One region of the Vibrio navarrensis genome, then DNA from elsewhere that is predicted to be linked to it. Evidence: predicted binding sites of a transcription regulator. Region 1 holds the regulator's gene; the other holds the start of a gene.

Region 1 (4,090 bases):
CGTTAGCCAGTGTTGGCTGATATAGTCGCTAAGGAGCTGCTGTTGAGCTTTGGCATTTTCTAAAGTGAGGTAGGGAGCAAAATGGTAGACCAAAATAGCCATCACACTGACTAAAATAAGGCCAAAAAGCATTTTTCTATTCATCGCATTTTTCCAAGTTTAATTCTCTAATCTAAGACAGGGAAAAGCACAAAAAAATTTCAGGCAAGGCGAAAAAAACTAAGCAGAGTAAAGAGGAAGCGGAGTAAAGAAAAGCCACTTCGTTGCAGAGGTGGCTTTCAGAAACTTACTCAAGCTTAAGAGGAAAGCTTATTAACTAACTCATCTCGGCGTTTTTGAGGGATGACGCTCCAGTGAGTTCCATTGATAGCGCCTTCTAACGCCCACAACAGCTCAAGGCTAACACTTCCACTGTGCGTGTTTTTGATCGCTTCATAAGCCCCAACAGAACCGTGCATTTCCAACTGCTCAACCGTTTCAATACCTGCTTTTTTCAGCATGCGCTCAGTCGCCAGCCTTAGATTTGGCAAATCTTTCAGACGATCGGGTTTGGCAACGGCTTGAAGCTCTTTCTCTTTTCGGGCGCTGTCCAAAGCTTGTCTTGCGACGCTCATCAGTGCAGTCTTGTTATCCCAAAGGGAATCGGTTACCGCGTAGTATTTGGTAACAACAGGGAAGCCACGTTTTTTGTAAACATAAGGCTTAAGGCCCTGTTTTTCGAACAATGAGGTTGTGTTTTGATCCGCGCGAATATGAAGCTGATCTTTGACGACCAATGCAAACATGGTCTCATCTGCAAAAAGGCCGAATCCGCCAAACATAGAGCGAGATTTTATCGCACCAAGTTGCTCAAAAAGCTTCATTGAATCTTTGAGTATCGGTTTATCCATGATGTGTTATCTCGGTGTAATTATAATTACGCCACCCATAAATCAGGTCCGAGAGATTAGCAAACCAATGCATACAAGATGTCATTAGAGAGTCAACTCAATGTAATGCATTTTTGCCATCGGGAACCCCGCTACCTACCAAACAACATTTGGTTTAGGCCGGAGGCTTTGCGTCCCACCTTTTCAGATGGTTTGCCCTGTGCGTGACAGCTAAAGGATACGATTTCTATTGGACTAACATCACATTTTAGAATTAAAAGTGTGATCTTGGTTCAGGTAATAGTTTGCGGAAAATGAGCCAAAACTCGTGTACGAAAATATCTTGTTATTTGTCACAATAATGATTTTGTTTTGACACAAAAAAATAGACGCCGAATAGCGTCTATTTTTTAACAATGTCAGTTCAGTTTTTTAACTGTGTCGCGAATAACGATTTCTGGATGCATCTCAAAAATGCGTTTATCGTGCTCTTTGTCTTTAATGCGCTCAAGTAGAATTTCAAATGCATTTTTACCGACACGACGTTTTGGTTGGTGAATGGTGGTAAGCGGCGGAGAGAAGTACTCGGCCAGTTCAATATTGTCGTAACCGATCACCGACATGTCTTCAGGAATACGGATACCGAGCTGTTGCAAACGGCTCATTAGGCCAAGTGCCATGGTGTCGTTAAAGCAGAAAATGGCCGTTGGACGATCGTCCCAAGAGGCGATCTTATCAGCGACCAATACGGCTGTATCACATTCAAAGTTACCTTCTAAGATCCAATCTTGATTGACCGCTAGGTTTGCCTCTGCCATTGCGCGTTTAAAACCAAGAATTCGCTCCTGACACGCGGCTTTTTCGAAATGACCGCTCAGGCAGGCAATTTTGCTGTGACCGTTATCAATCAGATATTTGGTTGCGAGATAGCCACCTTCTTCTGAGTTGTCGATGATCTTGTCGGCTTGCGAGCTAATCGGGCCCCAGTCCATGATTACTTTTGGAATATCGGCGTGTCTATCGAGCATTTCACGCAGCTCTTCGGTCAAATCTGAACACATCACCAAGATACCGTCGACGCGTTTTTCAGCCAGCATGCGGATATAGTCGCGCTGCTTTTCATAGATGCCACCAGTGTTACATAGAATCAAGGTATAGCCTTGGCGGTAGCAGTAGCTTTCTACGCCGTCAATCACTTCAGAGAAAAAGAGATTGGTTGACTGAGTAACGAGCATGCCAATAGTACGAGTCGTATTGCATTTCAAGCTGCGTGCGACGGCGCTAGGCGCGTAATTGAGTTCATCCACCGCCTTCATCACTTTTTCTTGCGTTGTTTCTGCAACAAAGCGGGTTTTATTGATCACGTGTGAAACTGTCGTGGTTGATACGCCGGCTAAACGTGCGACATCTTTAATTGTGGCCATAATTTTGTCCTGTCCAAGGTTACCGCGGGGAACATTGAGCCGGGTAACGCTCTTGCTACCTTTCTTCGAATCGGTCTTGAACATGGAGAGACCCAAGAAAAGCAGCAGCTTAGCTAAAAAAACACAAAAACCGCTGTTTTTCAGCGGTTTGCATTAAATTCATATTTTATCGTTTGCGGTCTCAATTTTATATCGAGATACGTCAGCAGGCAACCAGCTCAGCACGCGAATATTGTATCCGTGTTCACACTTTATTGGTTAATCTTCAGTCGAGTGATTGCTCTATTGATAGGCCTGTAATTATTATCCAAGTAAATAGTCACTGTCCAGTTTACAAAATGCAATTAATAGTTTTGCAACGCTGGTGTAGAAGTCAAACTGGTCGTGTTGAAGACACTGCTGGTGAAATTGCGGCAGCCAAGACAGCAGCATATCTTCAATGAACTGTTGCTGCTTGGCAAAGGCGGCTTCCATATGGCGCTCTTGCTCCAGCTCATTCGAACGGATAATCAGATGGCCTAAAAAATCCAGTTGAATAGCGAGATGATCCGCAGGTTCATTGAGAGTGTCGCTCACTCTCACGCCGTGCTCTGTCATCAGCTTTTCCATCATTCTGGCTGGTTCGGCGTTGAGTAACCCTGATTGGTCGAGGTAAACGGAAGCGTAGGGTAGAGCGCCATGTTTTGCGCTTTTCAGAAACAGATCGCAAAAGTCTGCGGCCAGTTCAAGTTGAGCATCTTTACGCTCAAGCAGTTTATTCAACGTTTGTACCAGTTGCTGCACTTCAACCCGCAAACGGTCATTTTCTGCTAAACCACAAAGAAATGAGCGAATCTCTGCGCTGTGATATTTGTCCAGTTCCACTTGGCTCAACTCTTTGGCGAAAAGGCTTGAAAGCCACCAGTAAATTTCGGCACGCTTTTCGTTGAAGGCTTTGATCTCTTGCATTTTCTTTGTGCTCCTCAAGGTTTCTCTTATTAGTTTAACCAATAAAAATGAACAGCGGTCACCCTGATTATTAATGGATTATTTAATTATATGTCGGCTTGTAAATGGGTGAAAAATAAGCTTGTCTTGAATCAATAAAAGCCGAGATTATTGTGCTAACTTTGCTCTGACGCTAGAAATGTGACTGTTTATGAATAGAATGAATCGGCGTAGAGAAGAATGACAGAAAGTGGTGTAAATGAGCTATCACGTATTAGTCGTAGAAGATGATGTAGTGACACGAGCCAAATTGGTGGGTTACTTCCAAAATGAAGGATATACCGTCAGTGAAGCAGAGAGCGGCGTAGAAATGCGTGAGGTATTGAACAGCCAAACCATCGATTTGGTGATGTTGGACATTAATCTCACTGGAGAAGATGGCTTGCTTTTGACGCGGGAACTGCGTGGCCAATCGGATATCGGCATCATATTAGTAACAGGCCGCACGGATAGCATAGACAAAATTGTCGGTTTGGAGATGGGCGCGGATGATTACGTGACCAAACCGTTTGAGTTAAGAGAGCTGCTAGTTCGGGTGAAAAACCTCTTGTGGCGGATGTCGTTAACCGATACGGCTAAGCAAAAAGGGCGTGCTGACGAACAGGAGCAGCACGTTGTGCGCTTTGCAGATTGGACGTTTGACATTCATCGTCGTGCATTGAGCCGCAATGGCGAACCGGTAAAATTAACCAAGGCCGAATATGAGTTATTGGTGGCACTCTCGTCGTACCCAAATCAGGTGTTAAGCCGTGAGCGTATTCTAAACATGATTAGCCATCGCGTTGATGCGCCCAATGATCGCACCATCGA
Region 2 (4,090 bases), 1.3 Mb from region 1:
CGGGTTGCTTATCGCGCGTGAATTGCTCCATTGAAAGTGCCACGCTGTGCTGTGAACTCAGGGTATGAAGAAGGTCAGTTTGGAAGCGGTGAACGCCGGGGTGAGTGTGCCACTCGCCAATCAAAATGACGTCGGCGGTTAATAATTCGCTCGGCAGTTTTTGCAGTGACAGCGATTGCCCTTGCGGGGAATTGAGCTGATAGTCGTAAAAGTGGTTCAAGCTGCTGGTGGAAGGGGATGTGGCACATCCACCTAACATCATTGCGGCGAGAAGAAGAGAAAAAGACGTTCGCATTATACTGCCTCCATTTACATCGTTGCTGAGTCTAATGGAGGCCGCATGAAGATTCAATAATAATGAGAATGATTCTCTATTAATTCTCTACTGGCTGAGTTTGCGATAAACCCGCAGCATAAAATCGGCTTCGCAATCAAAATGATGAGCCGATTTGAGCGCTTTGCGAAACTCGTCGCTGGCACGCCATGCAAATGGGGTCATTTGTAACAGGTCAAATGCATCTGCGCCGGAAAGTGTCATCATGTAGTTAAGCTTTTCTTGCTGTTGCAAGACAAAGCCTTCTATCTGCTCTGGCTCTTCATCGTGCAGCTTAACGTCGGAGTAGATTTTTTCTTTGAATTGCACCAAATGTCGCGCTGCTGGAGTCACGGTGATCACCACGCCATGGTCTGCCACACAGCGAGCCAGTTCTTCCGCTTTGCATGGAGCATAGATGCGTAGAATGCCATCGAAAGCGTGGTCAGCAAAGGGGAGACGGTGGCTGGATGCGACACAGAAATGGCTGGACGGGTAGCGCTTGGCCGCAAAGCGAATTGCCACTTTCGAGATATCTAAACCATGTGTTGTGGCTTCGGCGTATTGCGCGCTTAAACTGCGTGCCACTTGGTCAGTGTAATAGCCTTCACCGCAGCCAATATCGAGCAGACGATGAGCACTGCCTTGCAAGAATGTTTGGCACAGCTGGGCTACTTTTTGCCGCATTGGATCATAATGTCCACCTTCAAGAAAACGGCGCCGCGCCTGCATCATCTCTTTGTTATCACCAGGATCTTTTGAGCGCTTATGGTGCGCGGGCATCAAATTGACATAGCCTTCTTTCGCCAAGTCAAAATGGTGGCGGTTAGCGCAATGAAAAGTGCGATCCGTTTGTTGCAGGGCAAGGTGGCACAAAGGACACTGATAAGTCATGAAGACCTCGAAGGTAAGACAAAAACAGGCGGCTGAGTCTATCAAAAGCCACCTGTTTACACCAGTTTCAAGGTCAAGTCGCCCACCAATTCAAGTAGGCCGGGGGAGGATTACTTGGTGTGGTACTGCTCGCAGGCCAGCATGGTGTTCTCAATCAGGCTTGCTACCGTCATTGGGCCGACTCCACCCGGCACTGGCGTGATGAAACTGGCTTTTTCGCGCGCTTTATTGTAGTCGATATCGCCAACCAGCTTGCCTGATTCTAGGCGGTTGATACCGACATCAATGACCACGGCGCCTTCTTTGATCCATTCGCCAGGGATGAAGTTGGGTTTACCGACCGCAACTACCAGCAGATCCGCTTGGCGTACATGACCTTCCAGATCTTTCGTAAAGCGGTGACATGTGGTGGTGGTGCAGCCAGCTAATAGCAGCTCAAGGGTCATTGGACGGCCAACGATGTTCGACGCGCCGACGATCACGGCATGCTTGCCATGAGTGGGAATGTTGTAGCGTTCAATCAAGGTCATAATGCCTTTGGGCGTACAAGAGCGCAGTTTTGGAATGCGCTGCGCCAAGCGACCTACATTATAAGGGTGGAAACCATCGACATCTTTTTCTGGGAGGATGCGCTCTAAAACCTGCGTCGTGTCAATGCCGGCAGGCAAAGGCAACTGAACCAGAATGCCATCAATCTGCGCATCGTTATTGAGCTCGTCAATCAGCTCCAACAATGCTTTTTCAGAAGTTGAAGCCGGAAGATCAAAAGACTTGGAAACAAAACCGACTTCTTCACACGCACGGCGCTTACTACCGACATAAACTTGAGACGCCGGATCCTCGCCGACCAGTACCACAGCCAGCCCGGGAGCGCGTAAACCTGCCTCAACACGCGCTTTCACCCGCGCGGCCACTTCCGATCGAACAGTTTGAGATATAAGAGTTCCATCAATATTTTGAGCAGTCATGACTTTCCTTAAGAAATCAAATGGCAAAAATTCGCTGCGCATTGTCGCAAATTGTTAAATAAATATCTATACGCAAACGTTTGCCTTGTGGCGTTTTTAAGCAAGCGCTTTGATTGGCGGACTTTTTTTCGCCACTTAGAACAGAATGTCTAGAAAAGCCGTTGATTTACCGAAATGAACTCGTATAATCCTGTCCCTATAGCGCGCCCTTAGCTCAGCTGGATAGAGCACGTCCCTTCTAAGGATGTGGTCGTAGGTTCGAATCCTACAGGGCGTGCCATTTATTTCTGGGCGTAGCAGGTTAGTACTTGCTACGCCCTTTTTCGTTTTTGCTGTTTTTTAGTCAACTAATAAGCACCCTGCCGTTTTTCCGGGCGGATTTTTTGAACGGCATAGTGAAAGTTATGCTCATCCCACCAAAACCAAATCACAACTGAGTTCATCTTAGCAAGAGCAATACAAACGGTTAGACTGTGAAGACGCTACTCTATTTGGGATGTATCGAATCAAAGATGAACACTGTTCCAATCGTATAAGTATAAATTTCTGTCGATGCATTACTATTTAAATGGTGATGTAGCATGCTCCGTCAATTTTTTAAATCAGTATATATTAATTGAATAATATTTAATTTATTTACTTTCCTATTGTTGCTATGGTTTTTTTCTATCTTGTGTGTAAGAAACACACTGTTTATTTCAATCACAAGATTAATTTATTTTTATGACTAGATCCTGACATTACTTTGTTAAAAACTGAAATAGGCTAGAACACATTATTAATTATTCCATTTCAGGTAATGCTTAAATGTATTCTAAAATGAGAGCCCTAATATTCGTAAAATTTATATATTACAATTTATAAATATAACGATCACTATCAGCTTAAATCGAGTAAGGTTAATGAAATGAAAATAAAACTGTTCACTATAATATCCCTCATTGTATTGATGAATTTTCCTAGCATAGCCGCAACAAGTTCCACTGTCATAGGTGATGTATATTCAGACCAAATGGGCAAAAGCTTATATACTTTCGATAAAGATCCAGTCGGCGAGTCAGTCTGTACGAAGGATTGCGAAAAGCTTTGGCCACCATTGTTGGTTAATGAGCAGAATCAATCGGTATATTTAAGTAGCCAAGGTTTCAGCATCATAACAAGGTCGAATGGCACCAAGCAATGGGCGTTAAATGGAAAGCCTCTATATCGCTGGATAAAAGATACCAATAGCGGGGACATAAAAGGTGCAGGTATTAAAGGAGTTTGGCCACTTGCGCGAGCTGATGACGTATCAATAAAATTGTTCAATGATGAGAAACGTCGCTACTTAGTAGACAGAAATAACTTTACTTTATATACATTTGATCAAGATAAAGTCAATGAATCAGTTTGCTTTGACGATTGTGAAATCAACTGGCCACCTGCTATTTTAGATACAATGTTAACAAAAAAAGATCTTTCAAATTTAAAGCTCACAGGAGGCTTTGGTTTAATTGAGAGAGAAAAAAACACCTACCAGTGGACATATGAAGGAAAACCTCTCTATCGTTGGGTTAAAGACAGTAAAACAGGGGATACCAAAGGAGACGGAATTAATGGGGTGTGGCATTTATTCATTAAATGAGCTAAAGAAATGCAGTTTAAAATAGGAACATTTTGTGATGATCTCGTGAAAGTGTTGACAAAAAATTCTGGATATCCTCAAAGTATGCCATGCTGGTCGCGAGGTTTATAGCCTCGCTTTGCTCAGCTCTAGCACTTGAAAGAAAATAGCGCCTTTAGTTATCTTTTTGGTGACCTTTATCTGCTTAGCTTCTTCTTTCAGAGACCCTGCCGTTTATGTAGTTATGACTATTGTGAAGTACTTATCATCTTTTTGTGCAACGATATGATTATCTCTGCCTTAGTTTATAAA

What was found. The regulator PurR, encoded in region 1, represses purine synthesis genes. The targets are predictions, from matches to a motif close to TNANGNAAACGTTTNCNTNA.
Region 2: the regulator PurR is predicted to act here: its motif matches at 2,244-2,263, upstream of folD (bifunctional methylenetetrahydrofolate dehydrogenase/methenyltetrahydrofolate cyclohydrolase FolD).

What each region holds. Positions count from the first base shown of each region.
Region 1 is NZ_CP065217.1:1,144,031-1,148,120, forward strand. It holds gene I3X05_RS05165 (TVP38/TMEM64 family protein) at 1-144, opposite strand, end outside; gene I3X05_RS05170 (TfoX/Sxy family DNA transformation protein) at 297-890, opposite strand; cyclic di-GMP riboswitch class I at 1,009-1,097, opposite strand; gene purR (HTH-type transcriptional repressor PurR) at 1,289-2,293, opposite strand; gene torD (molecular chaperone TorD) at 2,597-3,241, opposite strand; gene torR (two-component system response regulator TorR) at 3,480-4,090, shown strand, end outside.
Region 2 is NZ_CP065217.1:2,441,407-2,445,496, reverse strand. It holds gene I3X05_RS11665 (ChaN family lipoprotein) at 1-295, opposite strand, end outside; gene rlmA (23S rRNA (guanine(745)-N(1))-methyltransferase) at 383-1,207, opposite strand; gene folD (bifunctional methylenetetrahydrofolate dehydrogenase/methenyltetrahydrofolate cyclohydrolase FolD) at 1,318-2,175, opposite strand; tRNA gene I3X05_RS11650 (tRNA-Arg) at 2,379-2,455, shown strand; gene I3X05_RS11645 (hypothetical protein) at 3,083-3,799, shown strand.